One region of the Streptomyces sp. NPDC057939 genome, then DNA from elsewhere that is predicted to be linked to it. Evidence: riboswitches for the same ligand, from Rfam matches in the RefSeq annotation. Region 1 holds a riboswitch; each other region holds the start of a gene.

Region 1 (7,304 bases):
GCCACCGGCAGGGCCGATTGAGTCATGGGGGTGCGAGAGCTCCTCAAGTGCGAACGTGCACTTAGGTTAGCCTTATCTAAGTCTGGTGATCCATTGCGGAGCCCACGCCGATCGAACGCAGAGGCCGGAATGCCCGCTTCCGACACCTGTGACCCTCCGGTGTGAAGGGCGGGCCGCGTACGGCCCCCGCCCCCGGCGGACCGCCGACCCCGACCCGGCCGCACCGGACGACGCCGCACCCCTGCGAACCGTCGCGGCCACGACACCCGGCCGTCCCTTCCGAACCCTGCCGACCCGCACGGCCCGCGCCCGACCGACAGGATCCGAACGCGAGCCGGGGCCTGTCGTCGAACTCCCGTCCGCCTCGCGGCGTCCGGGCGACAACGGGACTTCGACGACAGGCCCTAGACCGGCGGGTGGTCGAGGCCCGGCAGCACGCTGATGACGGGCACCCCGGTGCGCGGGTGCTCCATGACCTCGGCCTCCACCTCGTACACGTCGGACAGGAGTTCCGCCGTGAGCACTTCCCGCGGAGTGCCCGTCACGATGACGCGGCCGCCCGCCATGACGCAGATCCGGTCGCAGAAGGCGGCGGCGAGGTTCAGGTCGTGCAGCGCGACGACCGCGGTGACGCCGAGGCGCCGGACGAGCCGCAGCGCGTCGAGCTGGTGCCGCAGGTCCAGGTGGTTGGTCGGCTCGTCCAGGACCATCGTCCCCGTGCGCTGGGCGAGCGCGCGGGCGATCAGCACCCGCTGCTTCTCCCCGCCCGACAGCCGGTCGAACGGAGCGTGCGCCAACGCGCCCACGCGGAGCTCGTCCAGCGACCGGGTGATGATCTCGCGGTCGCCCGCGTCGTCGCCCGCGAAGGCCCGCTTGTGCGGGGTGCGGCCCATGGCCACCACGTCGTACACCGTCAGCTCGAAGTCCCCGGAGGTCTCCTGGAGCACGGCCGCGAGCCGCCGGGCGAGCCGCTTGCCGGACATCCGCCACACGTCGTCACCGTCGAGGAGGACCCGGCCCGACGTGGGCCGCAGCGCCCGGTAGAAGGTGCGCAACAGCGTCGACTTGCCCGCCCCGTTGGGGCCGACCAGGCCCACCACCTCGCCGGCCGCCGCCCGCAGGGACACCCGGTCGACGAGGACCTTGCCGTCCACGACCACGCTGACGCCCTCGGCTTCGAGCGAACCGGGCACTCCCACCGCTGTGCTCGTCCCGCTCGTCCCGGTCGTCCCGGCCGTGCCGCTCATCCCGGTCGTTCCTGTCGCTCCGTTCAGCGGATCCGTCATCGGGCGGCCTTCCGTCGCATCAACCAGAGGAAGAAGGGACCGCCGACCAGGGCGGTGAGGATGCCGACGGGGATCTCCTCCGGGCTCATGAGCGTCCGGGCGGCCAGGTCCGCGGCGATCAGGAACGCCGCCCCCAGGAGCGCGGCGGCGGGCAGTGCCCGACGGTGATCGGCTCCCACGAGCAGCCGCACCACGTGCGGCATGATCAGCCCGACGAAGCCGATCTGTCCGCTGACCGCGACGATCGTGCCGATCATCAGGGCCACCAGGATGAACAGGGCGCCGCGGAAGCGGTGGACGTCCAACCCGAGGGCGGCGGCCGCCTCCTCCCCGGCCAGCAGGAGGTTGAGGGGACGGCAGACGCCGAGGAGGACGGCCGTGCCGACCAGCACCGCACCGACCGGGATCCACACCGTCGTCCAGGTGGTGCCGGCCAACCCGCCGAGCATCCAGCGCAGCGCGGACTGCGTCTTGTGCGGATCGTTCGAGGTGACGATCAGGAAGCTCGCCGCGGCCGACAGCACCTCGGCCATGGCCACGCCCGCCAGGACCAGTCGTACCGTCGTCATCCTGCCGCCCGAGCGGGCCAGGAAGTACACGGCGACGAGCGCCGCCAGCGCACCGCAGAACGCCGCGATCGGCAGGGTGAACAGTCCGAACAGGCCGAGGTTCAGGACGAGTACGAGCACCGCGCCGACCGACGCCCCCGAGGACACCCCCAACAGCATCGGGTCGGCCAGCGGGTTGCGGACCAGCGCCTGAAGCGCCATCCCGGCCACCGACAGGCCCGCGCCCACCGCACCGGCCAGCAACACCCTGGGCAGTCGGACGTCGATGACGATGGTCTCCCGCACCGGCGTCCAGGTCGGCTCGGCCAGGGCCGGGTGCAGGCGGTGCAGGAGGATGCTCCACACCTGGTCGGCGGGGACGCTGATCGAGCCGGCCGCGATCCCGGCCGTCGCGGCCCCCGCCACCAGGACGCCCAGGAGCGTCAGCACCATCGGATAGGGCAGCCCGGGCCGCCGCCCGGGACCGGCCGGGGACGCCGGACGGACGCCGGCCTCCCCGGCCGGTGCGGCCTTCACCCCGGTCACTTGACCTGACTCGGGTGGAGCTGACGCGCCAGCGACTCCACGGCCGCCGGCATCCGCACACCGAGCACGGTGGACGACAGCGGCAACACCGCGAACCGCTGGTTCCTGATCGCGGGCACGTCCTTCAGCGCCGGATGGGCGAGCAGGAACTTCTTCTTGTCCTCGACCGACTGGTCACCGTAGTCGTAGATGACGATGGCCTCGGGCGCACGCTGCGCCACCTGCTCGAACGACACGTCCCCGAAGGCCTTGTCCAGGTCGGCGAAGAGGTTGACCCCGCCGGCCCGCCGCATCATCTCGTTGCCGATGCCCTTGCCGCCCGCGGTGAACGCCGTCTTGTCACCGCTGTCGTACACGAAGAGCTTGACCGCGGGGACGCCCGCCAGCTGCGACTCGACGCGGTCGAGGACGCCGTGCAGCTTCGTCACCTGCTGCTCGGCCCGCTCGGGCACACCGAAGATCTTCGCGACGGTGCGGATCTCCGCGTCCATCGCGGCCGCGTCGACGGGACCGGTGGGGCACTCCTCGCTGTTGAGGTGCGTGTTGATGCCGGCCTTCGTGAAGGCGGCGCGGCCGCGGCCCTCCTTCTCGTCGAAGGTCGAGGACCACCCTCCGTACACGAGGTCCGGTTCGGCCTGCAACAGGACCTCGAACGACGGGTACTCCTTCGACAGGACCTTCACGCTGTCGTAGGCGCCCTGGTACTCGGGGAGGATGCGGTCGTCGAGGTAACCCGTGCCCACCATCGACTTCTCCAGGCCGAGCGCCAGCATGACCTCCGTCGCGTGCTGGTTCAGCGAGACGGCCCGCTGCGGCGGACGCTGGTAGGTGGTCCTGACCCCGCAGTTGTCCACCGTGACCGGAAAACCCGCCACGGTCCCGGCCGACGACGACGGGCCCGCGGAGGGCTTGGCGCCGCCCCCGCAGCCGGATGCGAGCAGGGCCACGACGAGCGTGGAGAGCAGGATCTTCGGGTGGTTGCGGGGCATGGGTGTGTCCTCTCGCCGCGGATGGAACGGGTGTTCTTCGTGCTACGTCGGCCGTAGCCCGGTCAATCGGTCGACGGCCGCGCAACGCCCGACGGGGTCGACGGGGTCGGCGGACGCGGAATCGGGGGCGTGAGGAAGGCCACTCGCGGGCCCGGGGGCCGGAGCGCGGAGGTGGCCGGACGCGACGGGCGCCCGGTGTGCGGGTGCCGCTTCTCCAGCTGTTCGGTCGCCACCGCCGGCCTCTCGTCCCTGCCGGGCGGCCGGTCGCGTGGCGGGGCACCCCCGTGCACGGCCGAGCCGTGGGGGAAGTGCTGACGGCCACGCCGTAGTCCGCGACGGCGTTCTCGTGTACATGACTGCGCGCCAGGTGTTCCGACTCGCCCGGCGGTGCCGGGCCCACGGTTGCGGGTCAGTGCCGGATTTCGACCGGCTTCCCCTGGTGCTGCGTGCTTTCAGCCGGAGTGCAACACGAGCCGGCCCGGGGCGTCAAGGTGGCGTACGTCGCAACGCGCCCCACGGCCCGACCGGCCATCCTCCCGACTGGCGACTCCTTGATCACTCGGGTACCGTCAGGGGCTTTCACCTGGGGGAACGGGGTGCGGACCCGAAGCCCGACGTCGGCTCCGGCGCACCGTCGACGGCGATGCCGATGCCCGCCGCCACTGCCGGCGCTCCCGCCCCACATCTCACGAACCCGTCCAGCATGCGGACTTTTGGACCGTTCCTCCAGCGAGTCGGCCTAGGGTGGCTCCCGCAGCTGGTTCGCCCCGTCCGCCAGGCGGGATGCGTCGTAAGAGGGAACCCGGTGGGAATCCGGGACTGCCCCGCAGCGGTGAGTGGGAACGACCGCCGTCATACGCACTGGACCCGTCAGGGTCTGGGAAGCGACGGCCAGTAGGAGCCGGCCCGAGTGGCCGGCGCGCCCGCGAGTCCGAAGACCTGCCCGTTGCCCGTGCGCGATCGACCGCGCACGGCTTCCCGGTGACCTCGTGGGCGGGTCGGCGTGCACCACGGACGGATCGTTCCCGTTCGCGTACCGGTCGTACGCGTTCCCGACGAACCGCCCGTTCCGGCACCCTTCGCGTCCTCGTCCCGCCACCGGGCCATGGAGACACACTCGCGAAGGAGAGTTCCGTGACCACCGAGTCCGCAGCCGCAGCAGTGCGCGCCACCGTGTACGGCTACCCCCGCCAGGGCCAGAACCGCGAACTGAAGAAGGCCGTCGAGGGCTACTGGAAGGGCCGCGTCACCGCCGACGCCCTCCGCGACACCGCCCGCGCCCTGCGCGCGGACGCCTGGCGGCAACTGACCGCCGACGGCGTCAACGAGGTCCCGACCGGCGACTTCTCGTACTACGACCACGTCCTCGACACCAGCGTCATGGTCGGCGCGGTCCCCGCCCGCCACCGGTCCGCCGTCACGGCGGACCCGCTCGACGGATACTTCGCCATGGCGCGCGGCACCCAGGACGTGGCGCCGCTCGAAATGACCAAGTGGTTCGACACCAACTACCACTACCTGGTACCCGAATTGGGCCCGGACACCGTCTTCACGGCCGACTCCACCAAGCAGGTAACCGAGTTCGGCGAGGCCCGCGCCCTCGGCCACACCGCCCGCCCGGTCCTCGTCGGCCCGGTCACCTACCTGCTCCTCGCCAAGCCCGCCCCCGGCGTCGCCGACGACTTCGAGCCCCTCACCCTCCTGGACCGGCTGCTCCCCGTGTACGCCCGGGTCCTCGCCGACCTCAAGGCGGCCGGCGCCGAGTGGGTGCAGCTCGACGAACCGGCCCTGGTCCAGGACCGGACCCCGGCCGAACTCAACGTGGCCGCCCGCACCTACCGGGAGCTCGGCGCACTGACCGAGCGCCCCAAGCTGCTGGTCGCCTCGTACTTCGACCGCCTCGGCGAGGCCCTGCCCGTCCTGGCGAAGGCGCCCGTGGAGGGTCTCGCCCTCGACTTCACCGACCGCGCCGCCGCCAACCTCGCCGACCTGGCCGCGGTCGGAGGCCTGCCCGGCAAGCGGCTGGTCGCCGGCGTGGTCAACGGCCGCAACATCTGGATCAACGACCTCCAGCAGTCGCTGGCCACCCTCGGAACCCTCCTCGGCCTGGCCGACCGGGTCGACGTCGCCGCCTCCTGCTCGCTGCTGCACGTTCCGCTGGACTCGGGCGTCGAGCGGGACATCGACCCGCAGGTCCGACGCTGGCTGGCCTTCGCCCGGCAGAAGACCGTCGAGATCGCCACGCTCGCCCGCGGCCTCGCGCAGGGCGCCGGAGCGATCACCGCCGAACTCGCCGCGAACCGCGCCGATCTGGCCTCCCGGGCCGCGTCCCCCATCACCCGCGACCCCGCGGTCCGGGCACGCACCGGGGCGATCACCGCCGCGGACGGCCGCCGCGCGCAGCCGTACGCCGACCGGGCCGCGGCCCAGCGGGCCCACCTGGGACTGCCTCTCCTGCCGACGACGACCATCGGTTCCTTCCCGCAGACGGACGAGCTGCGGGTGGCCCGCGCCGACCTGAGGGCGGGCCGGATCGACACCGCCGGGTACGAGGAGCGCATCAAGGGCGAGATCCGCGAGGTCCTCTCCTTCCAGGAGAAGACGGGCATCGACGTCCTGGTGCACGGCGAGCCCGAACGCAACGACATGGTCCAGTACTTCGCCGAGCAGCTGACGGGCTACCTCGCCACCCAGCACGGCTGGGTCCAGTCGTACGGCACCCGCTACGTCCGACCGCCGGTCCTCGCCGGGGACATCTCCCGCCCCGAACCGATGACCGTCCGCTGGACGGCGTACGCCCAGGAGCAGACCACCAAGCCGGTCAAGGGCATGCTCACCGGGCCCGTCACCATGCTCGCCTGGTCCTTCGTCCGCGACGACCAGCCGCTCGGGGAGACCGCCCGCCAGGTCGGACTCGCCCTGCGCGACGAGGTCAACGACCTCGAAGCCGCCGGGACTTCCGTCATCCAGGTCGACGAGCCCGCTCTGCGCGAAACCCTCCCGCTGCGTGCCGACGGGCACGCGGACTACCTGGCGTGGGCCACCGAGTCGTTCCGCCTCACGACCTCGGGCGTGCGGCCGGAGACCCAGATCCACACCCACATGTGCTACGCGGAGTTCGGTGACATCGTCCAGGCCATCGACGACCTCGACGCCGACGTCATCAGCCTGGAGGCCGCCCGCTCCCACATGCAGGTCGCGACCGAGCTCTCCGAGCACGGCTACCCGCGGGAGGCCGGACCCGGCGTGTGGGACATCCACTCGCCGCGCGTCCCGTCGGCCGCCGAGGCCGCCGCACTGCTGCGCAAGGGCCTTGAGGCCATCCCCGCCGAGCGGCTCTGGGTCAACCCCGACTGCGGTCTGAAGACCCGCGGTTGGACCGAGACCCGCGCCTCCCTGGAACACCTGGTGGCGGCGGCCCGCGAAGTCCGGGCGGAGGTGGGCGGCGCCGCCTGACGCGCCGGAGGGCCGGGACGTCGCGACGTTCCGGCCCGCTCGGGCCCGCGCACCTCTCCCGGCGCCACGGCGGGTCCCCCGCCGCGGCGCCGGCCGTGCGACGTCGGACCGAGCCGTGCGACGTCGGACCGAGCTGTGCGACGTCGGACCGAGCCGTGCGACGTCGGACCGAGCCGTGCGACGTCAGGCCGATCCGGCCGCGGCGGCCCGGTGGACGTGCACCGAACGCTCCAGCTCCCGGACCACCTCGGCCGCGGACGGCATCCGCTGCACCTCGTCCGCCCGGTACCGCCGCCGCGACCGGGGCGCCCGCGGTCACGACGACCAGCACCCTTCCGTACGTCTGCCAGACCCGGCTCTCCGGTGAGTGGATACCGGTCGAGTACAGCCGTAACTTCACCACCACGGCCCCGGCCAAGGTCGCGCCGTTCCACACGTTCAAGGTCACTTTCGACTCGGCGCCGATCAAGGCCGTCGCC
Region 2 (7,304 bases), on a different contig from region 1:
CCCGGGTCAGGCGCTGGGAGCCGCCGATCCCCGGGATGACGCCGAGTTTGATCTCGGGCTGGCCGAAGACCGCGGTGTCGGCGGCGAGCAGGATGTCGCAGAGCATGGCCAGTTCGCAGCCGCCGCCCAGGGCGTAGCCGGACACGGCGGCGACGGTGGGGGTGCGCAGGTCACCGAGGCGGTCCCAGGCGGTGAACCAGTCGGTGAGGTACATGTCCATGTACCCCTGGGGCTGCATCTCCTTGATGTCCGCGCCCGCCGCGAAGGCCTTGGCGGATCCGGTGAGGACGATGCACCCGACGTCCGGGTCGCGGTCGAGGGCCTCGGTCGCGGCCACGACCTCGTTCATCACCTGGAGGTTCAGCGCGTTGAGCGCCTTGGGCCGGTTGAGGGTGATGAGGGCGCTGCGGCCCTTGCGCTCGACGAGGATCGTCTCGTACTCGGTGGTTCCGGTCACTGGGTGGTTCCCTTCGGTGCTTCGGCCGCCGCGTCGCGCAGGACGTGGACGATTCCGGAGAAGTCCTGGTCGGCGCCGCCCGCCTCGGCGAACGCGGCGTACATGTCGGCGGCGCGCAGCCCGAGGCCGGCCTCGATGCCGCCGGCCCGCAGGGCGTTGGCGGCGAGGCCGAGGTCCTTGGCCATGAGCGGGGCGGCGAATCCGGGTCGGTAGTCGCGATTGGCGGGACTGGCCGGAACCGGTCCGGGGACGGGGCAGTTGGTGGTGAGCGCCCAGCACTGGCCGGAGGCGGTGGAGGCGACGTCGTACAGCGCCTGGTGCGAGAGGCCCAGGCTTTCGCCGAGGACGAAGGCCTCGCTGACGGCGATCATCGAGATGCCGAGGATCATGTTGTTGCAGATCTTCGCGGCCTGGCCCGCTCCCGGGCCCCCGCAGTGCACCGTCTTCCTGCCCATGGCCGCCAGTAGGGGTTCGGCCTCGGTGAACTCCGCCTCGCCGCCGCCCGCCATGAAGGTGAGGGTCGCCGCTTCGGCGCCCATCACCCCGCCCGACACGGGCGCGTCGAGGGCCCGCTGCCCGGCGCCGGCGGCCGCCTCGTGGGCGGCGCGGGCGTCGGCGACGTCGATGGTGGAACAGTCGATGAACAAGGTGCCGGGCTTGGCCGCCGCGAGCAGGCCCTCGTCACGGTAGAGGGCCAGGACGTGCCGGCCGGCGGGCAGCATGGTGATCACCACGTCGGCCGCGGCCGCGGCCGTCGACGCCGAGTCCACGATCTCCACCCCGGCCGCCGAGGCCGCGGCCAGGGCGTCCGGGACCAGGTCGAAGCCGAGGACGCGGTGGCCGGCCGCGACGAGGTTGGCGGCCATCGGGCCGCCCATGTGGCCGAGCCCGACGAAAGCGATGACGGTGGTCACCAGGGCACCTCCTGGAAGGAATCGGTGGCGGCGACGGCCGGGGCGCGGTCGTCTTCGAGCGGTGCGAAGTAGCGGGCCGTGTCGGCCTCCGTCACCTCGGAGAGCGTGGCGGGCGACCAGCGGGGGGCGCGGTCCTTGTCGATGACCTGGGCACGGATGCCCTCGACGAGGTCGTGCGAGGACAGGGTCGCGCAGGACACGCGGTACTCCTGCTCCAGCACCCGCTCCAGCGGTCCGAGCACGCGGGCCCGGCGCAGCGCGGCCAGGGTGACCTTGAGTGCCGTGGGGGACTTCGCGGCCAGGGTGGTCGCCGCCTGCTTCGCCGCCGGGAGGTCCGCGGCGAGGAGCCGGGCGATCACCTCCTCCACGGTGTCGACCGCGTAGCAGTGGTCGATCCACTCGCGGTGGGAGGCGAGTTCACCGGCGGGGGCGGCACCCACGTGCACGGCGAGGGCGTCGTGGACGCTGCCGTGGGCGAGGTCCGTGACCAGCGCTCCGAGCCGTTCGGCGGGGACGAAGTGGTCGGCGAGGCCGCAGAGCATCGCGTCGGCGGCGCCGACGGGCGCACCCGTCAGCGCCAGGTGGGTGCCGAGTTCGCCGGGCGCCAGGGCGAGGAGGTAGGTGCCGCCGACGTCGGGGACGAACCCGATGCCGGTCTCGGGCATGGCGACCCGGGAGCGTTCGGTGACGATCCGGACCGAGCCGTGGGCCGAGATGCCGACGCCGCCGCCCATGACGATGCCGTCCATCAGGGCGACGTACGGCTTCGGATAGCGGGCGATCAGCGCGTTGAGGCGGTACTCGTCGCGCCAGAAGGCCGCAGAGGCGGTGCCTCCCGTGCGGGCGTCCTCGTGGATGGCCCGGATGTCCCCGCCCGCGCAGAGCCCGCGCTCCCCCGCCCCGGAGATCACGACCGTCCGCACCGCGGGATCGTCGCGCCAGGCCGTCAGGGCTTCCTCGATCCGCAGCACCATGGGGTGGCTGAGGGCGTTGAGGGCCTTGGGACGGTTGAGGATCAGCCGTCCGGCCCCGCCCTCCACCCGGACGAGGACCTCGTCCTCCTCCCCGCTCATCGCAGTGCCTCCGTCAGGCCGCGGGCGACGATGACGCGCATGATCTCGTTGGTCCCTTCCAGGATCTGGTGCACACGGAGATCGCGGACGATCTTCTCGATGCCGTACTCGCTCAAATAGCCGTAGCCGCCGTGGAGTTGGAGCGCTTCGTTGGCGACGGCGAAGCCGGTGTCGGTGGCGAACCGCTTGGCCATCGCGCAGAGCTGCGCGGCCTGCGGGTCGGCGCGGTCCAGCGCCTCGGCGGCCGTACGGACCAGCGCGCGGGCGGCGGAGAGTTCGGTCGCCATGTCGGCGAGGCGGAACTGGAGCGCCTGTGCGTCCAGGAGCCGGGCCCCGAACGCCTCCCGGTCGGCCAGGTACGCGAGGCTGCGGTCCAGCGCGCTCTGGGCGCCGCCCAGGGAGCAGGCGGCGATGCCGAGGCGACCGCCGTTGAGGCCGTTCATGGCGATGCGGAAGCCGTCGCCCTCGGCGCCGAGCCGACGGTCGGCGGGGATCCGCACGCCGTCGAGGACGACCTGACGGGTGGGCTGGGCGTTCCAGCCCATCTTGTGCTCGTTGGGTCCGAAGGAGACCCCGGGGTCGTCGCGCTCGATGACGAACGCCGAGATGCCGCCGGATCCGCTGTCGCCGGTGCGGGCCATGACCACGTAGACGCCGGCGGCCCCGGCTCCGGAGATGAACTGCTTGACGCCCGTCAGGACGTAGTGCTCGCCGTCCCGTTCGGCACGGGTGCGCAGCGCGGCGGCGTCGGAGCCGGCGCCCGGCTCGGTGAGGCAGTAGCTGCCCAGGACGTCGGCGGTGCACAGGTCCGGCAGCCAGCGGCGGCGCTGGGCGGCGTCCCCGTACCGGTCGATCATCCAGGCGACCATGTTGTGGATGGAGAGGTAGCCGGCGATCGACGGGCAGCCGGTCGCCAGGGTCTCGAAGACGAGGACCCCGTCGGAGCGGGTGAGGCCGGAGCCGCCTTGCTCCTCGCGGACGTAGACACCGCCGAGGCCGAGCGAGGCCGCCCGGCGGATGACGTCGACGGGGAAGTGCTTGGCCTGGTCCCAGGCGACGGCGTGGGGGGCCAACTGCTCCTGGGCGAAGTCGAGGGTGACCTCGGCGAGGGCGAGCTGGTCCTCGGTGAGGGTGGTCACGGCGCTCATCCCATCGTCGGGATGGTGAAGCTCGCGCTCTCCTTGGCCCCGGAGGGCCAGCGCGAGGTGACGGTCTTGGTCCGGGTGTAGAAGCGGATCGAGTCGGGCCCGTGCTGGTTCAGGTCGCCGAAGCCGGACCGCTTCCAGCCGCCGAAGGTGTGGTAGGCGACGGGTACGGGGATCGGGACGTTGACCCCGACCATGCCGGCGCCGACGCGGCGGGTGAAGTCGCGTGCGGTGTCGCCGTCACGGGTGAAGATCGCGACGCCGTTGCCGTAGGGGTGCTCGGTGGGCAGGCGCAGCGCCTCCTCGTAGTCGGCGGCCCGGACCACGGACAGCACCGGGCCGAAGATCTCCTCGCGGTAGATCCGCATCTGCGGGGTGACGCGGTCGAAGAGGGTGGCTCCGGCGAAGTAGCCGTCCTCGTGGCCGGGCAGGGTGAACCCGCGTCCGTCGACGACGAGTTCGGCGCCCTCGGTGGCTCCGATGCCGACGTAGCGGTTCACCCGGTCGAGCGCGTCCCGGCTGACCAGGGGCCCGAAGTCGGCCTCGGGGTCGTCGGAGCGGCCGACGCGCAGGGTGGAGATGCGCTCCGCCAGCTTGGCCACCAGGGCGTTCGCGGTCTCCTCTCCGACGGGGACGGCGACGGCGATGGCCATGCAGCGCTCGCCCGCCGAGCCGTAGCCGGCGCCGATCAGTGCCTCCACGGCCTGGTCGAGGTCCGCGTCGGGCATCACGATCATGTGGTTCTTGGCGCCGCCGAAGCACTGGGCGCGCTTGCCGTGGGCCGCGGCGGTGGCATAGATGTGCGCGGCGATCGGGGTGGATCCGACGAAGCCGAGGGCCTGGACGCGAGGGTCCTCCAGGAGGGTGTCGACGGTCTCCTTGCCGCCGTTGACCACGTTGAGGACGCCGGGCGGCAGTCCGGCCTCCAGGAACAGTTCGGCCAGCCGCAGCGGGACGGACGGGTCCCGCTCGGAGGGCTTCAGGATGAAGGAGTTTCCGCAGGCCAGGGCGGGGGCGGCCTGCCAAAGGGGGATCATCGCGGGGAAGTTGAAGGGGGTGATGCCCGCGACGACGCCCAGCGGGGAACGCAGCGAGTGCACGTCGATCCCGGTGCCCGCGTTGTCGGTGAACTCACCCTTCAGCAGGTGCGGCACGCCGGCGGCGAACTCGACCACTTCCAGGCCGCGTTGCAGGTCGCCGTGGGCGTCCGCGACGGTCTTGCCGTGCTCGGAGGACAGCAGTCGGGCCAGGGAGTCCCGCTCGCCCTCGACGAGTTGGAGGAAGCGCAGCATGACGCGGGCGCGGCGCTGCGGGTTCCACTGCCCCCATTCCAGCTGCGCCTCCTCCGCGTTGGCGATCGCCGCCTCGGTGTCGGCGCGTCCGGCCAGGGGGACCCTGGCCTGCACCGTGCCGGTGTTGGGGTCGTACACGTCGGCGAAGAGACCGGACGTGCCGGTCGTGTGCTTGCCGCCGATGAAGTGGGTGAGTTCGCGGACCATCGAAGCCTGCTCTCGTCAGGTGAGGATCCGAGGAAGGCGCGGCGCGGGAGCGGTACGGCACCGATCGGGGTGCGGACCGCGGGTCCGACCGCGGGACAGGGAAGGCCCGGGGGCCTTCGTCGAGTCACGAACGCGAGGACAGGGCCTCATGGTTCGGGGACTCCGCCGGATCACCTGGGCCGTGGTCACGTACCGGTGCCATGCGTGTCTGCTCCATCCTCGTGGACAACACGGATCACCCCGCGGCCGGTATCCTGACTCCCGGATCAACGCGTGCTCTCCGGCCTTCCCGACGGATGGATCCCGTCAGTGGCCTGACCTGCTGAAGAGCACACTTCCCAGTCACAGTGGCGGGACCGCGCCGGATTCACACCGGCTTCCCTGCACCGCGGGCTTGTCACGAACATATAGTTGGACGTCCTAGTAAGTCCACCCCCCACCCCCGGCGGGGCCGCGCGAAAACCCCGCCGCCCCGAAGGGGTCCCGTTGGTACGGTGCGCCGATGCCGACGACAAGGACGTTCCAGGTCACCTTCGACTGCGCGGAGCCCGAGCGGCTCGCCCGCTTCTGGTGCGAGGTGTTGGGGTACGTCGTACCGCCGCCCCCGGCGGGGTTCGCCACCTGGGACGATTTCAACGTCTCACAGCCGGCCGAGCAGCGGGATTCCCGGTTCGCCTGCCATGACCCCTCGGGCGTGGGTCCGGGGCTGTACTTCCGGCGCGTCCCCGAGGGAAAGGCCGCCAAGAACCGGCTGCACCTCGATGTGCGGGTCGGCACCGGGCTCGTCGGCGAGGAGCGACTCGCCGCTCTGGAGGCCGAGTGCGCACGGCTCGTCCCGCTCGGCGCGGTGCACGTGCGCACCCTGTACGACGGCAACGACGCGTGCATCCCGATGCTGGACATCGAGGGCAACGAGTTCTGCGTCGACTGAGCGGTCCGGGGCGCGGAGCGCGCCGGCCCGTCACGGCCCGGGTCGGGCCCCGGCTCACCGGTCCGGGTCGGCGACCCGGTACGGGACGAAGGTGCTGGAGTTCTCGTCGACGGCGAGCGGCCGCCCGAGCGGCGGGACGGCGCGCTGCGGGCAGTCGAGCCGCTCGCAGAGGCGACAGCCCATGCCGATGGGGGTGGCCGCGGCCGTGTTGTCCAGGTCGATCCCGTCGGAGTAGACCAGCCGGGAGGCGTGCCGGATCTCGCAGCCGAGACCGATGGCGAAGGTCTTGCCCGGCTCCCCCCAGCCTCCGCGGTGGCGGGTGACGGCGCGGGCGGTCCACAGGTACCGCCGACCGTCGGGCATGGCGGCCACCTGCACGTGGATCCGGCCGGGCGCGGCGAAGGCCTCGTAGACGTTCCACAGCGGGCAGGTACCGCCCGCACGGGAGAAGTGGAATCCGGTGGCGGACTGCCGCTTGGACATGTTCCCGGCCCGGTCGACGCGGACGAAGGAGAAGGGCACCCCGCGCAGCCTGGGGCGTTGCAGAGTACTGAGGCGGTGGCAGACGGTCTCGTAGCCGAGGCCGAAGTGGTCGGTGAGTCGCTCGATGTCGTAGCGGAACTCCTCGGCGGCCGTGTGGAAGGCCCGGTACGGAAGGATCAGGGCGGCGGCGAAGTAGTTCGCGATGCCGATCCGGGCCAGCGCGTGCGGCGTCGACCCCGCGGGGAAGTCCTCCGCCGCCAGCCGGTCCAGTTCGCCGCCGTACTCCAGGAACGCCAGTTGCGTGGCCATCCGGAAGGCCTGCTGGCCCGGTCGCAGCCGGGCGGACAGATGCAGTACCCGGCCCGAGTCGTCGTAGTGGTGCAGCCGCTCCGAGTCGGCGCTCACCCGGACCCCGTGGCGGTCCGCGAGCCGCGCCGAGAGGGCGCGGACGACCTCACCGGGCCGAATCCGGATGGTACGGGCCAGCTCCTCGGCCGCGAGGTCGGTGTCGTGGAGGTAGTTCTGGCGCCGGTAGAAGAACTCGCGGATCTCCTCGTGCGGCGAGCGCGGCGATCCGGCGCCCGGGTCCCCGTCCCGCCCGTCGGCGGAACCGGCCAGCCGCTCGGCCAGCAACTGGCCGCGGCGGCCCAGGTCGAGCAGCACCTGAGCGACGGCCGGCATCCGGGAGGCCAGCTCGGCCAGGTCCGAGGTGGATACCCTCGCCTCGGCCACCTCACCGGCCAGCGCCTCCCTCAGGTCCGCGACCAGCCGACTGGTGTCGCGTTCGGAGAAGAAGCCCGGA
Region 3 (7,304 bases), on a different contig from region 1:
AGCAGATGCGTGGGGCGGTCCCGCAGCGCGGTGATGTCGAGCGCGGCCAGCGCCGAGTCGACCCGCTCGCGGACCTCCGGCGCGGCCAGCCCCAGGTTCATCGGACCGAAGGACACGTCCTGCTCGACGGAGGCCGCGAACAGCTGGTCGTCGGGGTCCTGGACCACGAGCTGCACAGACGTGCGCAGCCGGGTCAGGCCGGTCCGGTCGTACGTCACCACCTCGCCGTCGAGGCGCAGCGCGCCCGAGCCGGGCCGCAGGCCCCCGCTGAGCAGCCGCATCAGGGTGGTCTTGCCGCTGCCGTTGCGGCCCAACAGGACCAGCGCGCGGCCCGGCGCGATGCCGAAGTCCACGCCGGACAGGACGGCGGGGCCGTCCTCGTAGGCGTAGCCCGCGCCGACCAGCTCCACCAACGGGGTCACGGATACAGCTCCTTCAGGACGAGGGTCAGGCCGACCAGGGAGGCCAGCAGGGCGGCGGACGCCGCCAGGAACCGCCGGGACAGGGCCGCCTCGGGGACGAGCACCCGCAGCGCGCCGTCGTAGCCGCGCCCGGCCAGCCCCTCCTGGAGCCGTCCGGCGCGGTCGAAGGCCCGGACGAACGCGGTCGCCGCGAGCCCGGCCAGCGAGCGCCACACCGCGGCCCGGTTCGTGTGCCCGAGGCGGGCCGCCTGGGCGCGGCGGACCTGGGCCATCGAGTCGAGCAGCAGGAACCCGATCCGGTACATGACGAGGGCCACGTCCACGACGGGGGCCGGTACGCCGGCCCGCACCAGCCGGGGCAGCACGTCCGACACCGGGGTGGTGAAGGCGAACAGCAGCACCCCGAGCGAGGCCGCCGAGGTGCGCAGGAGCAGCTCGGCGGCGTGCCGGGGCCCGTCGGGGGCGAGGGAGACGAAGCCGGCGGGCCCGCCCAGGGACACCAGCAGCGGCAGCGCACCCGTGCAGCAGAAGCCGAGCGGCACCCGGAAGGCCCGCCACAACTGCCGCCCGGCGACCCCGGCGGGGCCGAGCAGCACCACCAGGGTCGCCGCGGCGACCAGCGGCCCGCCGGGCCAGGGCGGCAGACACACGGCGGTGACCGTCAGCCCCAGCCCCAGCAGGGCCTTCTCCAGCGGATGGCGGCGGCGCCAGCGACTGCTGTGCGCCGCCACGTCGATCGGCAGCACCGCGCTAGCGCTCCGCGCCGGCCGCGGCCGCCGAACCGGTTCCGGCGCCCGTACCGCCCCCGTCGCCGGTCCCTGCCTCGGTGCCGGCCCCGTCGCCGCTCCCGGCGGCCGCGAGCGCCGCACCCTGGCGGCGCCCCTTGCGCACGCCGAAGTAGTACGCGAGCACGCCCGCGCCGAGCGCCGCCTGGAGGGCGAACAGGGCCGACTCGATCTCGCCCGAGGGGGGTTCGTACAGCGGGGAGAACCAGGGCTCGTAGTCCGGCTTCAGTTCGGTGATGGCCGCCTCCGCCTGCGCGTCGGCGCCCGCGAACGGCTCCTCCTTGCCGTCCCCGAGTCCCAGCGCGAGCGGGAGCACGGCCAGCGCCGCCACCATGAGCAGCAGCAGAGTGTTGATCTTCGCGTTCCTGGTCATCGGACCTCCGCCTCCTGCTTCGTCTTGCTGCCACCGGTCAGCCGGGCGACGCCCAGGCGCACCAGGTCGGACTTGCTGGACTGCATCAGCAGCCGCACCACGAGGACCGTCAGCAGGCCCTCGCTGACCGCGAGCGGGATCTGGGTGAGGGCGAAGATGCCCGCGAACTTCTCCAGGGCGCCGACGAAACCGCCGGACGGGTCCGGGAAGGCCATGGCGAGCTGGACGGAGGTCACGCAGTAGGTGACGAGGTCGGCGAAGAAGGCGCCGAAGAAGACGGTCACCATCAGCGGCACGTCGAACTTCTTCAGCAGCCGGTAGACCCCGTAGCCCGCCCAGGGGCCGGCGATGGCCATCGAGAAGACGTTGGCGCCGAGCGTGGTGAGACCGCCGTGCGCCAGCAGCAGGGCCTGGAACAGCAGGGTGATCGTGCCGAGGACCGCCATGATCGGCGGCCTGAAGAGGATGGCTCCCAGACCGGTGCCGGTGGGGTGCGAGCAACTACCCGTCACCGAAGGGATCTTCAGGGCGGAAAGGACGAATGTGAATGCTCCGGACGCCCCGAGCAGCAGGGTGCTCTCGGGGTTGGCCTTCACCTCGCGGGTGAGGGCGCGGACGCCGTGGACGACGAAGGGAGCGGATGCGGCGCCCCAGGCGACCGCGTGCAAAGGGGGCAGGAACCCCTCGGCTATATGCATGAGTAGAGAGACCTCTCCAGCACCTCGTGGATGGACGACGCGCCCCGGCCGGTCTCCTGGCTCACGGGTACTGATGCCCTGACTCCGCCTTCCCGGGGCCGTGCGGTCTCCCGCGCGGAACCCAGTGGCTTCCCGCAGGAATGGAGCCGGACTTCCCGATCACAGTGGCGAGGGCCGCACCGGTTTCCCACCGGTTTCCCGAACACCAAGGCCCGCTGACAGTAGTCGGCCGCGCCGACCGGTAACAACCCGGCCCCGCCGGCGGTGGTGACCCGTGCGGCTGCGGTCCGATGGCGGTCGGTGACGGGTGGGGTCGGTGTGGGGAGCGGGGCGGGGGCAGCCGCTCGGACCTCCCCGCCCCCGGGTACCGCCGAGCCGCCGTCGGGGGCGTGCGCCGTCGGGAACGGCAGGGGGCCCGGGGTGTGTGACACACCCCGGGCCCCCGACCGTTCGCCGTCCCGTCGGGTCAGCAGGTGTTGGGGTGCGATACGTCCACCACGACCCGCTCCGGGTTGTGCAGGACGGTGACGCCGTAGGCCGGCTTGGTGTCGAAGGCGGCGCCGAAGGTCACGTACCCCTCGTAGTCGCCGGTCATGGCGATGCCCTTGAGCTTGGGCAGGTAGATCTTCTGCAGCCGGGGGCCCCGGTAGACGTTCTGACCCGCGTCGTCGTGTCCGGCGGCGGGGTTCAGGCGGATCTCCAGGAAGTACTTCCCGGCCAGCGGCACGGGCTTGCCCGACCCGTCGTAGACCAGCTTGGAAACGGGACTGACGTTGACCGTCGGGACGTGGCCCTGGATGTCGATCACGATCCGGTCGAAGGTGCAGTGCCCGCCCCAGCGGGCGTTCACGACGAGCGGGGTCTGGGTCTTGGTGGTGGAAGCGGCGGCGGAGGCGGCGGTGGCCGGACCGGCGAGCGCGAGCCCGGCGGTGAGCAGCGCACCCGTGGCCAGGGCCACGATCCGCCGACGACGAGGACGAAGCAGGTGACGCATGACGTCCCCCCGATTCTTCAGAGACGGGGACAAGGGTGTCATCGGGTAGGACACCCGCCGGGCTCCTACGGTTGCACGGCTGCGCTGCCCCGTTTCCGGACCTCCGGGCCGGCCGGCGACCCCGGCTCCACCCGGCGGCCGGTCAGTGCGCCAGCAGGGCGCTGACCTCGGCGTCGAGGTCGTAGTGACGACGTTCCTGCCCGCGCGGGACCAGGGTGCTCATCCGGCGGCACAGCTCGCGGACGTCCTTGGCGCGGGCGGAGACCACGCAGTTCTGCAGCCCGTTGCTGAAGGCGAGGAAGACCCGCGGCTCCGAGCGCTGCCGGCGGGGCCACACCTGTATGTCGCCCTCGCCGGTGGCGGTGGCCTCCCCGTCGAGCAGGAGTTCCCGGGAGAACACCCAGCGCGCCAGGTGGACCCCCGCGCCGCGGAAGTCCACGGCGAGCTCGTACGGCCGGTCCGTGCGGTACACGAAGACCCCCTGGAGGGGGACGGACACGGGAGCCGCCTCCAGTCGCAGCGGCAGGACGCGGTGCTCGGTGACGGCGGTGGTCAACGGGTGAGCCTTCCTCTCGAACGGGGTCTTCCGGGGCCCTTCCGGCACGCTAGCCGACCCCCTCGGCCCGACCGGACGCCGAAGGTCCCGGGCCGGACGGGCCACCGGACCCCTCTTCGGGGACGGCGGGCAGCCGGACGCCGATCAGGGCGGAGACACCGGCGCCCAGGGCGCCGAGCAGGAGCAGGGCGGCGCCCGGGTTGACGTACGGGGGGACGGCGGCGTCGTGGCGGTGCGGATCGTCGGGGAGGTGGCACTCCAGCCCCAGCGGCACGAAGGTCGCCCGGTACTCGTCGACGCGGGCCATCCGGTCCTGCCCGACCGCCTTCAGGCAGGCGTCGAAGGTGGCGCTCTCGTCGAGGAACAGCAGCGGCAGGGCGCCCCACACGTAGAGGCCGACGGCCCCGGCCGTGCAGGCCGCGGCGATGCGGCGGCGGGGCGGGCGGGCGTTCAGCGCGTAGGCGAGGAGGCCGGCGGCGGCGACCAGCCCGACCAGCACGACGGCGATCAGAGCGATCGGATTGTGGCCCTCAAACGCCCCCGAGGCATGTGGACTTGAAGCCCAGTGCGATGTTTCCACGCTTCCCCCCTCGCCGGTACGCGAGATCGTAGCCGCCTCCTGCGACGCCCCTGCCCCGCCCCCGGTTCCGTACGCGCGGGAGCCCGCCCTCCGGAGGAGGGCGGGCTCCCGGTGCGCGGCGGTGGGCCGCGCGGACGCTACGGCAGCGGGTTCCAGACCAGCGAGTCGTGCGCGTTGGACTGCCCGATGGCGGTGAAGCCGGAGCCGTTCGCCTGCGCGCCGTTGTTCTGGTTCGAGGCGCCGAAGCCGGAGGCGACCTGCTGTGCGGTGGAGGAGTTGCCGGTGTTGCTGCCGCCGACCCCGCTGCCGAGGATCTCGGCGAGGGCGGCGTTCGAGGCGGTGCCCGCGGCGCCGGCCCCGTTGTCGGCCTGTGCCACGCCCGTGAAGCAGACGGCGGCGAGGGGGAGCGATGCGAGCGCCGCCATCACGCGGATGCTGCGGATGCTTGCCATGGTGAAGTCCTCCAGTACGCAAAACGGCATGGTTGCAAGGCGGTTGGCCGACCGCCGGGTGTGACGTGACGTCGTGGGACCACCCTGGCGCACGGTGATCATCAAGAACCAGCCCGGACCGGGTTGTTCCCCCTCAAGCGTGATCAACTCGATCCAAACGTCGAATCGGTGGCAAGTTCGCATACCGGGAATGTCCGGATGAGTACTGGTGTGGAGCCGCAGGCGCGGGGGCCGTCGACGCGAAGGGGCCCGGCGCGCCTGCGCCGGGCCCCTTCGCCACCGCTGCCCGGTCAGCCCCGGGCGGAGCCGGTCAGCACTCGATGACGTTGACCGCGAGGCCGCCGCGGGCGGTCTCCTTGTACTTGACCTTCATGTCCGCGCCGGTCTCCTTCATGGTCTTGATGACCTTGTCGAGGGAGACCTTGTGGCTGCCGTCGCCGCGCATGGCCATCTTCGCGGCGGTCACGGCCTTCACGGCGGCCATGCCGTTGCGCTCGATGCACGGGATCTGCACCAGGCCGCCGACCGGGTCGCAGGTCAGGCCCAGGTTGTGCTCCATGCCGATCTCGGCGGCGTTCTCGACCTGCTCCGGGGTGCCGCCCAGGACCTCGGCGAGGGCGCCGGCCGCCATCGAGCAGGCCGAGCCGACCTCGCCCTGGCAACCGACCTCGGCGCCGGAGATCGAGGCGTTCTCCTTGAACAGCATGCCGATCGCGCCCGCCGCCAGCAGGAAGCGCACCACGCCGTCCTCGTCCGCGCCCGGCACGAAGTTCGTGTAGTAGTGCAGGACCGCGGGCAGCACCCCGGCCGCGCCGTTGGTGGGGGCGGTCACCACGCGCCCGCCGGCGGCGTTCTCCTCGTTGACCGCCATCGCGTAGATGGTCGTCCACTCGCTGCGGTGCATCATCGGGTCGCCCTCGGTGCGCAGCTGGCGCGCCGTGGAGGCGGCCCGGCGCTTGACGCGCAGGCCGCCCGGGAGGATGCCCTCGCGGGACATGCCGCGCGCGACGCAGGCCTGCATGACCCGCCAGATCTCCAGGAGGCCCTCGCGGATCTCCTCCTCGGTGCGCCAGGCCTTCTCGTTCTCCATCATCAGGGAGGAGATCGACAGGCCCGTCTCGTTGGCGAGGCGCAGCATCTCGTCGCCCGAGCGGAACGGGTACTTCAGCTCGGTGTCGTCGAGCTTGATCCGGTCCTCGCCGACCGCGTCCTCGTCGACGACGAAGCCGCCGCCGACCGAGTAGTACGTCTTCTCCAGGAGGGGGGTGCCGGCCTCGTCGTAGGCGAAGAGCGTCATGCCGTTCGCGTGGTACGGGAGCGAGCGGCGGCGGTGCAGGATCAGCTGGTTCGGCTCGTCGAAGGCGATCTCGTGGCCATCGCCTATCTCCGCCCCCAGCAGCCGCAGCCGGCCGCTCTGTCGGATGCGCTCGACCTCGGCGTCGGCGGTCTCCACGTTCACCGTGCGGGGGGAATGTCCCTCCAGGCCGAGCAGCACCGCCTTGGGCGTGCCGTGGCCGTGGCCGGTGGCGCCGAGGGACCCGAAGAGCTCCGCGCGCACGGAGGCGGTCTGGGCGAGGACGCCGTCCTTCTTCAGCCGCGTGACGAACATGCGCGCCGCGCGCATCGGGCCGACCGTGTGGGAGGAGGACGGGCCGATACCGATGGAGAAGAGGTCGAAGACGGAGATGGCCACTGGCGGACTCCCTTGTCTGCTCGTGGGGTGGGAGGGGGCAGGAGGTGGAGCGGTGTGGTGATCGGAGCGGTGTGGTGATCAAAGGGGCGGATCTGCGGATTTTGTCCGGCAGACGAGCCTAACGCGTGGAGGTGAACGCTTCGGCTGCCGGACGTGGCGGTCAGGCGTGCACCGGCTCGCGTTCCGGTTCCGGCGACGGGGCGACGGAGCCGTCCAGCACCGGATCCGGGCCCGGCAGGCCCGCGCGGTGGGCCTTGACGCCGGCGTTCACGGCCCAGAAGTACGTGACGAGGGCCATGGCCGCCACGAGGGCGATGTCCAGCCCGCCGGGGATGGTGCCCCGGCCGCCGAAGTCGGTGGAGCCGAGCCAGGACAGCAGGGACAGGGCCCCGAGGAAGAAGACGATCCACCAGGCCGGGGCGAACTGACGGGAGAGGTTCCGCTCGCCCTTGCGGGACAGGACGAGGGCGGCGATCGGGGCGGCCAGCAGGGTCAGCGCGGTGACGATGCCGGTGTTCGGCCACTTGGACCAGTAGAGGGCGCAGGCGGCGAAGACGAAGGTGAGCGGGCAGAGGACCTTCGCGGCGGGCAGCCGGAAGGGGCGGGGCAGGCCGGGCTTGGTGCGGCGGAAGACGCCGACCGCGACGGGGCCGATCAGGTACGAGATGACCATCGCGGCCGAGATGACCGGCGCCAGGGTCTTCCAGCTGTGGCCGACGGTCACCAGCAGCAGGACGGAGAACCCGAGGTT
Region 4 (7,304 bases), on a different contig from region 1:
CCGCTGCGCCCGCGCGCCCGCTGGTGCGGGGCCGCGGCCTGGACGGTCGCCGCCAGGTGCAGCTTCGTCAGCTGACCCCGGGGCCGCCGGGCGCCGGTGGTCCGGCCGTGCGCGGTACGGGCGCGCGAGCGCCGACCGGCCGCGCCGCCCTCGCCGAGACCGGGGACGCTGAGCATCCGGGTCCGGAACGGCTCGGAGGCCCGTACGGCGGCCTGCTCGGGCCCGTCGGCGCCGGCGTCGCCCTGCGCGGGCTGCGGCTCGGGACGGGGTTCCGACGGCTCGGACGGCTCGGCCTCCGGCGACCGGGCGTCATCGGAGCCCTCGGGAGCGGGCGGGGCCGGCCGGCCCCGACCCTCGTCGGGCGGGGGAGTGCCGCCGCCGTCGGGTCCGCCGTCGGGGCCGTCGTCGTCCGGGCCCTCGGGCTCCGGGTCCGGCTCGGGCTCGTCGTCGGGGAAGCGGTCCAGGATCTCGTCGAGCTTGTCCTCGTCCAGGCCGGGCGCGTCGAACGGGTTGCGGCGGCGCCGGTGGGGGAGCGCCAGCAGGGCCGCCTGCCGGACGTCCTCCTTGCGGACGTCCGTCCGCCCGGCCCAGGCCGCCAGGGCGGTCGCCGTGCGGGCCATCACGATGTCGGCGCGCATGCCGTCGACCTCGAAACCGGCGCAGGTCGCCGCGATCCGCAGCAGCGCCGTGTCGTCCAGCACCACCTTCGGGAGCAGGGTCCGCGCGGCCACCACCCGGGCCCGGACCTCGCGTTCGTCCCCGGCCCAGCGGCCGGCGAAGCCCGCGGGATCGTCCTCGTACGCGAGCCGGCGGCGCACCACCTCGACCCGCAGGGCGGGCTCGCGGGACGCGGCGACCTCCACGGTCAACCCGAACCGGTCCAGGAGCTGCGGCCGGAGCTCGCCCTCCTCGGGGTTCATGGTGCCGACGAGCAGGAAGCGGGCGTCGTGGCGCACGGAGACGCCCTCGCGCTCCACGTACGAGGCACCCATCGCGGCGGCGTCCAGCAGCACGTCCACGAGGTGGTCGTGCAGGAGGTTGACCTCGTCGACGTACAGGATCCCGCGGTGCGCGTCGGCGAGCAGACCCGGCTCGAAGGCCTTCACACCCTCGGAGAGGGCCCGCTCGATGTCGAGGGCGCCGACGAGACGGTCCTCCGAGGCGCCGACCGGAAGCTCCACCATCCGCGCGGGGCGGGCGCTGCCGGGGCCGGGCTCGTGGGGACCGTCGGGGCAGGCCGGGTCGGGCGAGGCGGGCGCGCACGAGAACCTGCAGCCGGGCACGACGTCCACCTGCGGCAGCAGCGCGGAGAGCGCGCGCACGGCGGTGGACTTGGCGGTCCCCTTCTCACCGCGCACCAGCACGCCGCCGACCGCCGGGCTGACGGCGTTCAGCAGGAGCGCCAGCCTCAGGTCGTCCTGCCCGACCACCGCCGTGAACGGGAAGTGGGTGCTGCTCATCCGCTGATCACTCCTTCGAGTGGACTGGGCCGGTCGCTCATCGGGCCGCGACGGCCTTCGGCCATGGGGTTCTTGTGTTCCCGGTGCGTCCGGGGCCGGTCCACCGCCGCGCTCGCCGCGTCCGAGGGGGCGGGCCCCGGGACGCGCGGCGCCGTCACGGCGCACCCGGCGGCAGGAACGGCAGCCCGTCCGGGACGCCCGATTCGACGAGCCGCAGCAGGCCGGCGGTGTCGGCGTGTTCCTCGATCAGGTCGCCCAGCAGATCGAGCTGTTCCTCGCGCAGCAGCCCGAACGAGGTGTCCGGGGCCGGCACGAACCGGCGGCCGGCGGCCGCGGCCACCTCCCGCAGGAACGCCCGCCGGAAGCCGTCCGACTCCAGCGAGCCGTGCCAATGGGTGCCCCACACGGCGCCGACGCGACAGCCGTCGAGGAACGGCTCCCCGCCCAGCACCTCGGCCACCCCGTGATGGATCTCGTAGCCCTCGACGGGCTCGCCCAGCGCCGAGCCGACCGGCCGCGCCAGGGTCTTCTCCCGGGCGAAGCGGACCCGCACGGGCAGCAGGCCGAGCCCGTCCACCGCGCCGGCCTTCGACTCGACCTCGTCCTCGATGTGCTCACCGAGCACCTGGAAGCCGCCGCAGATGCCGAGCACCGGGCGGCCCTCGGCGGCCCGCCGCGAAAGCGCGTCGGCGAGCCCCCGCTCCCGCAGCCAGGCCAGCGCCTTCACGGTGCCGCGCGTGCCCGGTACGACGACCAGGTCGGCGTCGGCCAGCTCCTCGGCCCGGTCCACGAACCGCACGACCACGCCGGGCTCGGCGGCTAGGGCGTCGACGTCGGTGAAGTTCGACATGAGCGGCACCGCGCACACCGCGACCCGCAGCACGTCCTCGCCGACCGGCGGGGCCACCACGGACTCCCGGACGGCGCCGCGCAGGGAGACCCGCAGCCCGTCCTCCTCGTCGATGCCCAGCCCGTGCTGGAAGGGCAGCACCCCGTACGTCGCCCTGCCGGTGAGCCCGCGCAGCATCTCCAGGCCGGGCTCCAGGAGGGAGACGTCGCCCCGGAACTTGTTGACCAGGTATCCGGCGATCAGCGACTGGTCCTCGGGGGACAGCAGGGCGGTGGTCCCGAAGAAGGACGCGAAGACGCCGCCCCGGTCGATGTCCCCGACCACGACGACGGGGAACCGCGCGGCCCGCGCGATGCCCATGTTCACGATGTCGGTCCGGCGCAGGTTGATCTCGGCCGGACTGCCCGCCCCCTCGCAGATCACGGCGTCATACGTGCCCCGCAGCTGCTCCAGGCAGTCCGTGACGACGCCGAGGAGCTGCTCGCGGTGCCCACCGGGCGCGGCCGACCCGGGGATCCGGTCGGGGCCCGCCGTGCCGAAGAAGCCGCGCGCGCTCATCTCGCCCACCGGCTTGCCCAGCAGCACGACCTGACTGCTGCGGTCGCTGCCCGGCTTGAGCAGGACCGGGTTCATCAGGGCCGTCGGTTCCACCCGGGCCGCCTGGGCCTGCATGGCCTGGGCCCGGCCGATCTCGGCGCCCTCCCGGGTCACGAACGAGTTCAGCGACATGTTCTGCGCCTTGAAGGGGGCCACCTTCACCCCCCGGCGGGCCAGCCACCGGCAGATGCCCGCCGTGACCACGCTCTTGCCCGCGTCCGACGTGGTGCCGGCGACCAGCATCCCGCCGCCGCGCCCGGTGCCGCTCATGCGCGCCGTCCCTTCGAAGTGGTACGGGAGACCAGCAGCCGGACCGCGACGCAGGCGCCCAGCGCCAGCCAGGTGACCTGCCGCGACAGGCGTACGGCCCGCTCGATGTCGGCGACCTCCACGGGCCGCCCGGTTCCCCCGTTGAGCACGGCACGGTGCTCGGTCCGGCCGCCGTAGGACAGGGTGCCGCCGAGCCGGACCCCGAGCGCCCCCGCGAAGGAGGCCTCCACCGGTCCGGCGTTGGGGCTGGGGTGGGCGGCCGCGTCGGCGCGCCAGGCGCGTACGGCTCCCCGCCGGTCGGGACCGGCCACGACGGCGGCCAGCGCGGTGAGGCGCGCTCCGGGCCAGCCGGCCAGGTCGTCGAGGCGGGCGGAGGCCCAGCCGTAGCGCAGGTGACGGGGTGACTTGTGGCCCACCATGGCGTCCAGGGTGTTCACGGCGCGGAAGGCCAGCAGGCCGGGCACCCCGGCGACGGCCCCCCACACCAGCGCCCCGACGACCGCGTCGGAGGTGTTCTCGGCGACGGACTCCACGACGGCCCGGGCCATCTGCTGCCCGTCCAGGGACTGCGGGTCGCGCCCGCACAGGTGGGGCAGCCGTTCGCGGGCGACCTCGGTGTCGCCGACGGCGAGGGCCCCGCCGATGGCGCGGGCCTCCCGGCCCAGCGAGGTGCCCCCGACGACGGCCCAGGTGGCGGCGGCGGTCAGGGCCACGCGGGCGGCGGCGGGGCGGGAGCGCACGGCGCGGGCGGCCAGGACGCCGACGGCGGTCGCGCCCCCGGCGCACACCAGGGTGTGGAGGACGCCGCGGGCGCGGTCGTCGCGCCACAGGGCGCGTTCGACGGCGGCGGCGGCTCTCCCGAAGGCGGCCACGGGGTGCCCGCGGCGCGGATCCCCGAGGATCCGGTCGCCGATCAGGCCCGCCGCGGCGCCGTACGCGAAGACGCGATCGGCACGCATGGTGGCAGCTATGTCCTCACTCAGGGTCCGCGCCCTGGTTCGACGTGTCCGGCGGCGAGAGTTCCTGGCTCCCGGGGCGCGCACCGTGTGCGCCGCCCCGGTGACAGTGGCGGGACCGCGCCGGATTCGCACCGGACTTCCTCTTCCATGCCGCCGTATTGGCTCGCGCAGTCCACCACGCACCGAGAACGCCCGTCAACTTGCCGTTGACCTGCGGCGGGTGCGCGGCGGGGTGCCGGGCGAGGTGCCGGCGGGTAGTGCGCCGGGGCATGCGAAAGCTCCCCCCGGGAGACCCGGAGGGAGCTTCGGACGCACCGTCTCAGCTGACGATCAGGTAGATCCCGTACGACACGGCCGCCGTGCAGAGCGCGAAGCAGACGTACGCGCCGCTGCGGGCCATGACAGCCGCGCCGCCGCGTTCGGTGGCTGCCTCGTGCTTGGACAGGCCCACCAGGCCCAGGGTGAAGAGGGCCACGAGGGCGACCGTGGCGGTGAGGCTGACTCCGAAGACGGAGCCGAGTGATGCCCAGTCGATCTTCATACCGCTGAATCCTCTGTCGTTCTCGGGGTCAGACCGCTGCGGCCGGAGCCGCGGGGGTCGCGGTCGAGGCCGGGATGGTGGCCTTGAGGTCCTCGTCGGTCACGGCGGCGGTGGTACCGGCCGCGGCGGTGGTCGGCGGGACGGTGACGGCGGCCATGGCCGTGGTGACGACACCGGGCTCGTCCGTCGCGCCGGGGGTCTCCAGCTCGTTGACGTTGTTGTGGTCGACGACCTGACGGCGGGAGATCAGCCAGATGGCGAAGCAGGAACCGACCAGGAAGACCGTGACCGCGGCGATGCCGATGTCACCGGTGCGCATGACGAGCTCGGCGATGGAGGCGACGAGCGCGGCGGCCGGCAGGGTCAGGCCCCAGGCGATGAACATGCGGGTGGCGGTGGACCAGCGGACCACACCGCCCTTGCGTCCCAGGCCGGCACCCATGACGGCGCCGGAGCACGCGTGGGTGGTGGAGAGGGAGAAGCCGAGGGTGGAGGAGGCCAGGATGACGCTCGCGGCCGAGGTCTGGGCGGCGAAGCCCTGCTGCGGCTGGAGGTCGGTGAGGCCCTTGCCCATGGTGCGGATGATGCGCCAGCCGCCCAGGTAGGTGCCCATCGCGATGGCCAGACCGGCGGAGACGATGACCCAGACCGGCGGGTTGGCGCCGGCGGGGAGGGCGTTCCCGGCGATCAGCGCCAGGGTGATGATGCCCATCGTCTTCTGCGCGTCGTTGGTGCCGTGCGCGAGGGAGACGAGACCGGCCGAGGCGATCTGACCGGCGCGGTACCCCTTGGCGGAGGTCTTCTCGCCGACCTGGTTGCCCAGCTTGTACGTCAGCTTCGCGGCCAGCATGGCGGCCACACCGGCGACGAGCGGGGCGGCGATCGCGGGGATCAGCACCTTCGTCACGACGACGCTGCCGTTGACCGCGTCGAGACCCGCGGAGGCGACCGCGGCACCGATGAGGCCACCCATGAGGGCGTGGGAGGAGCTGGAGGGCAGTCCGACCAGCCAGGTGACGAGGTTCCAGAGGATCGCGCCGACCAGGGCCGCGAAGATCACCTCCGGCTGAATGCCTTCCTCGTTGACCAGGCCCTTGGAGATCGTCTTGGCGACCTCCACGGACATGAAAGCGCCGACGAGGTTCAGCACGGCGGACATGGCGACCGCGGTCTTGGGCTTGAGGGCGCCGGTCGAGATGGTGGTGGCCATCGCGTTGGCCGTGTCGTGGAAACCGTTCGTGAAGTCGAACACGAGAGCGGTGATGATCACGATCCCGAGGAGAAGCGTTATGTGCTCCATTTACCCAGGCTTCTGTTTGACGTCATTGGCTCGGCGACCGTAGGCAACGTGGATGAACGGAAGGTGAACTGGGGCGGGCGGAGTGGTGTCTCGGTGTGCCGTGTGATCGGGACCTATCTCCCGGTTCCACCGCGAATATAGCGATTCGTGCACGTCAGAGCGGGGCGAACACGCCCCTTCCGGGAGGACTTCCGGCCCGGGGCGACCCGCCCGCGACGGCACGGAAGAGACCCAGATCACGCGCGGGGGCCCTCGGCGGGCTCCGGCCGGCCCCGCCGCGGCCGTCACCCCGAGCGGCCGTCGGCCGGGTTCCGGTTCCGCCGGACGGCGGCGCGGGGCGATCGGCTCCGGTGGCCCGACCGCCGGCCCGCCCCGACACTGGAGCCGTGCGTACCGCCACAGCGACGGCAGCGGCCGTCACAACGACCCTGATCGGTGCCGGAGCAGCCGCGGTCGCGGCCGGCCGGTACGCCGCCGACGCCGCCCTGCGGCCCGAACCCGGACGCCCGCTGCCCGGCGGGCCCCGGCTGAGCGTCCACTCCGCCGGTGCGGGCCGGGTGACGCTCACCCGTTCGCTCGCCTCACTGCTGCCCGGCACCTGGGGCCTGTCCGCGCCCGGCGTGCACGCCGCGGTCGGACCCGTCCTGCCCGACGTCCCGCACGACCCGGACGCCGTCGTGCGCAGCCTCCTCGCCGTCACCCACGGCAGCCTCGAACCGCGGGCCCGGGTCACGCTCACCCCCCAGGTGCACCTGGGCAACCCGCGCACCGCGCTCGGCCTCGACCACGCCGACGTGGACGTCCCCGGCGAGCTCGGCGCGCTGCCCGCGTGGTTCGTGCCGGCCGCCCGTGACACCTGGGTCATCACCGTCCACGGGCTCGGCGCCGGCCGGGAGCACCCGATGGTGGTCATGCCCTTCCTGCACCGCCACCACCTCCCCGTCCTCGACCTCGCCTACCGCGGCGACCTCGGCGCCCCCGCCTCCCCGGACGGCCTCGGCCACCTCGGCGAGTCGGAGTGGCGGGACCTGGACGCCGCCATCCGCTACGCCCTGCGCTACGGAGCCCGGCGGGTGGTCCTGCACGGCTGGTCCACCGGCGCCACCATGGCCCTGCACGCGGCCGAACGCTCCGCGTTGGCCGACCGGATCTCCGGACTGGTGCTGGACTCGCCCGTCATGGACTGGCAGGCCACCCTGCGCGCCCTCGCCGCCGCCCGCCGCACCCCGGCCCCCCTGATCCCGCTCGCGGTACGGGCCGCCGAGGGCCGGGCCGGACTGCGCGCCGACCGCCGCCCCCCGGGCGCGGACCCGGCGGCCCTGCGCGT

The links. Region 1 has a riboswitch for cobalamin ahead of metE (5-methyltetrahydropteroyltriglutamate--homocysteine S-methyltransferase). Riboswitches for the same ligand answer to the same signal wherever they lie in the genome.
Region 2: it holds a riboswitch for cobalamin, as region 1 does, so the genes downstream of both, ACFVS6_RS30215 (CoA-acylating methylmalonate-semialdehyde dehydrogenase) here and metE (5-methyltetrahydropteroyltriglutamate--homocysteine S-methyltransferase) in region 1, are expected to answer to the same signal.
Region 3: it holds a riboswitch for cobalamin, as region 1 does, so the genes downstream of both, ACFVS6_RS26870 (energy-coupling factor ABC transporter permease) here and metE (5-methyltetrahydropteroyltriglutamate--homocysteine S-methyltransferase) in region 1, are expected to answer to the same signal.
Region 4: it holds a riboswitch for cobalamin, as region 1 does, so the genes downstream of both, ACFVS6_RS12105 (cobalamin biosynthesis protein) here and metE (5-methyltetrahydropteroyltriglutamate--homocysteine S-methyltransferase) in region 1, are expected to answer to the same signal.

What each region holds. Positions count from the first base shown of each region.
Region 1 covers NZ_JBHVPG010000043.1:16,504-23,807, reverse strand. Annotated here, with positions in the region: gene ACFVS6_RS32825 (FecCD family ABC transporter permease) at 1-26, opposite strand, end outside; gene ACFVS6_RS32820 (ABC transporter ATP-binding protein) at 405-1,247, opposite strand; gene ACFVS6_RS32815 (FecCD family ABC transporter permease) at 1,283-2,287, opposite strand; gene ACFVS6_RS32810 (ABC transporter substrate-binding protein) at 2,377-3,369, opposite strand; cobalamin riboswitch at 3,714-3,850, opposite strand; cobalamin riboswitch at 4,111-4,331, shown strand; gene metE (5-methyltetrahydropteroyltriglutamate--homocysteine S-methyltransferase) at 4,504-6,825, shown strand; gene ACFVS6_RS32800 (hypothetical protein) at 6,981-7,304, shown strand, end outside.
Region 2 covers NZ_JBHVPG010000036.1:83,736-91,039, reverse strand. Annotated here, with positions in the region: gene ACFVS6_RS30235 (enoyl-CoA hydratase) at 1-457, opposite strand, end outside; gene mmsB (3-hydroxyisobutyrate dehydrogenase) at 454-1,371, opposite strand; gene ACFVS6_RS30225 (enoyl-CoA hydratase/isomerase family protein) at 1,368-2,444, opposite strand; gene ACFVS6_RS30220 (acyl-CoA dehydrogenase family protein) at 2,441-3,592, opposite strand; gene ACFVS6_RS30215 (CoA-acylating methylmalonate-semialdehyde dehydrogenase) at 3,589-5,088, opposite strand; cobalamin riboswitch at 5,315-5,494, opposite strand; gene ACFVS6_RS30210 (VOC family protein) at 5,591-6,019, shown strand; gene ACFVS6_RS30205 (short-chain fatty acyl-CoA regulator family protein) at 6,074-7,304, opposite strand, start outside.
Region 3 covers NZ_JBHVPG010000028.1:81,546-88,849, reverse strand. Annotated here, with positions in the region: gene ACFVS6_RS26885 (energy-coupling factor ABC transporter ATP-binding protein) at 1-422, opposite strand, end outside; gene cbiQ (cobalt ECF transporter T component CbiQ) at 419-1,168, opposite strand; gene ACFVS6_RS26875 (energy-coupling factor ABC transporter substrate-binding protein) at 1,173-1,580, opposite strand; gene ACFVS6_RS26870 (energy-coupling factor ABC transporter permease) at 1,577-2,278, opposite strand; cobalamin riboswitch at 2,307-2,503, opposite strand; gene ACFVS6_RS26865 (hypothetical protein) at 2,745-3,272, opposite strand; gene ACFVS6_RS26860 (SsgA family sporulation/cell division regulator) at 3,415-3,828, opposite strand; gene ACFVS6_RS26855 (hypothetical protein) at 3,878-4,327, opposite strand; gene ACFVS6_RS26850 (hypothetical protein) at 4,546-4,860, opposite strand; gene ACFVS6_RS26845 (L-serine ammonia-lyase) at 5,171-6,553, opposite strand; gene ACFVS6_RS26840 (APC family permease) at 6,714-7,304, opposite strand, start outside.
Region 4 covers NZ_JBHVPG010000008.1:56,555-63,858, reverse strand. Annotated here, with positions in the region: gene ACFVS6_RS12115 (putative cobaltochelatase) at 1-1,460, opposite strand, end outside; gene ACFVS6_RS12110 (cobyric acid synthase) at 1,615-3,177, opposite strand; gene ACFVS6_RS12105 (cobalamin biosynthesis protein) at 3,174-4,136, opposite strand; cobalamin riboswitch at 4,172-4,328, opposite strand; gene ACFVS6_RS12100 (hypothetical protein) at 4,456-4,677, opposite strand; gene ACFVS6_RS12095 (anion permease) at 4,706-5,977, opposite strand; gene ACFVS6_RS12090 (alpha/beta hydrolase family protein) at 6,364-7,304, shown strand, end outside.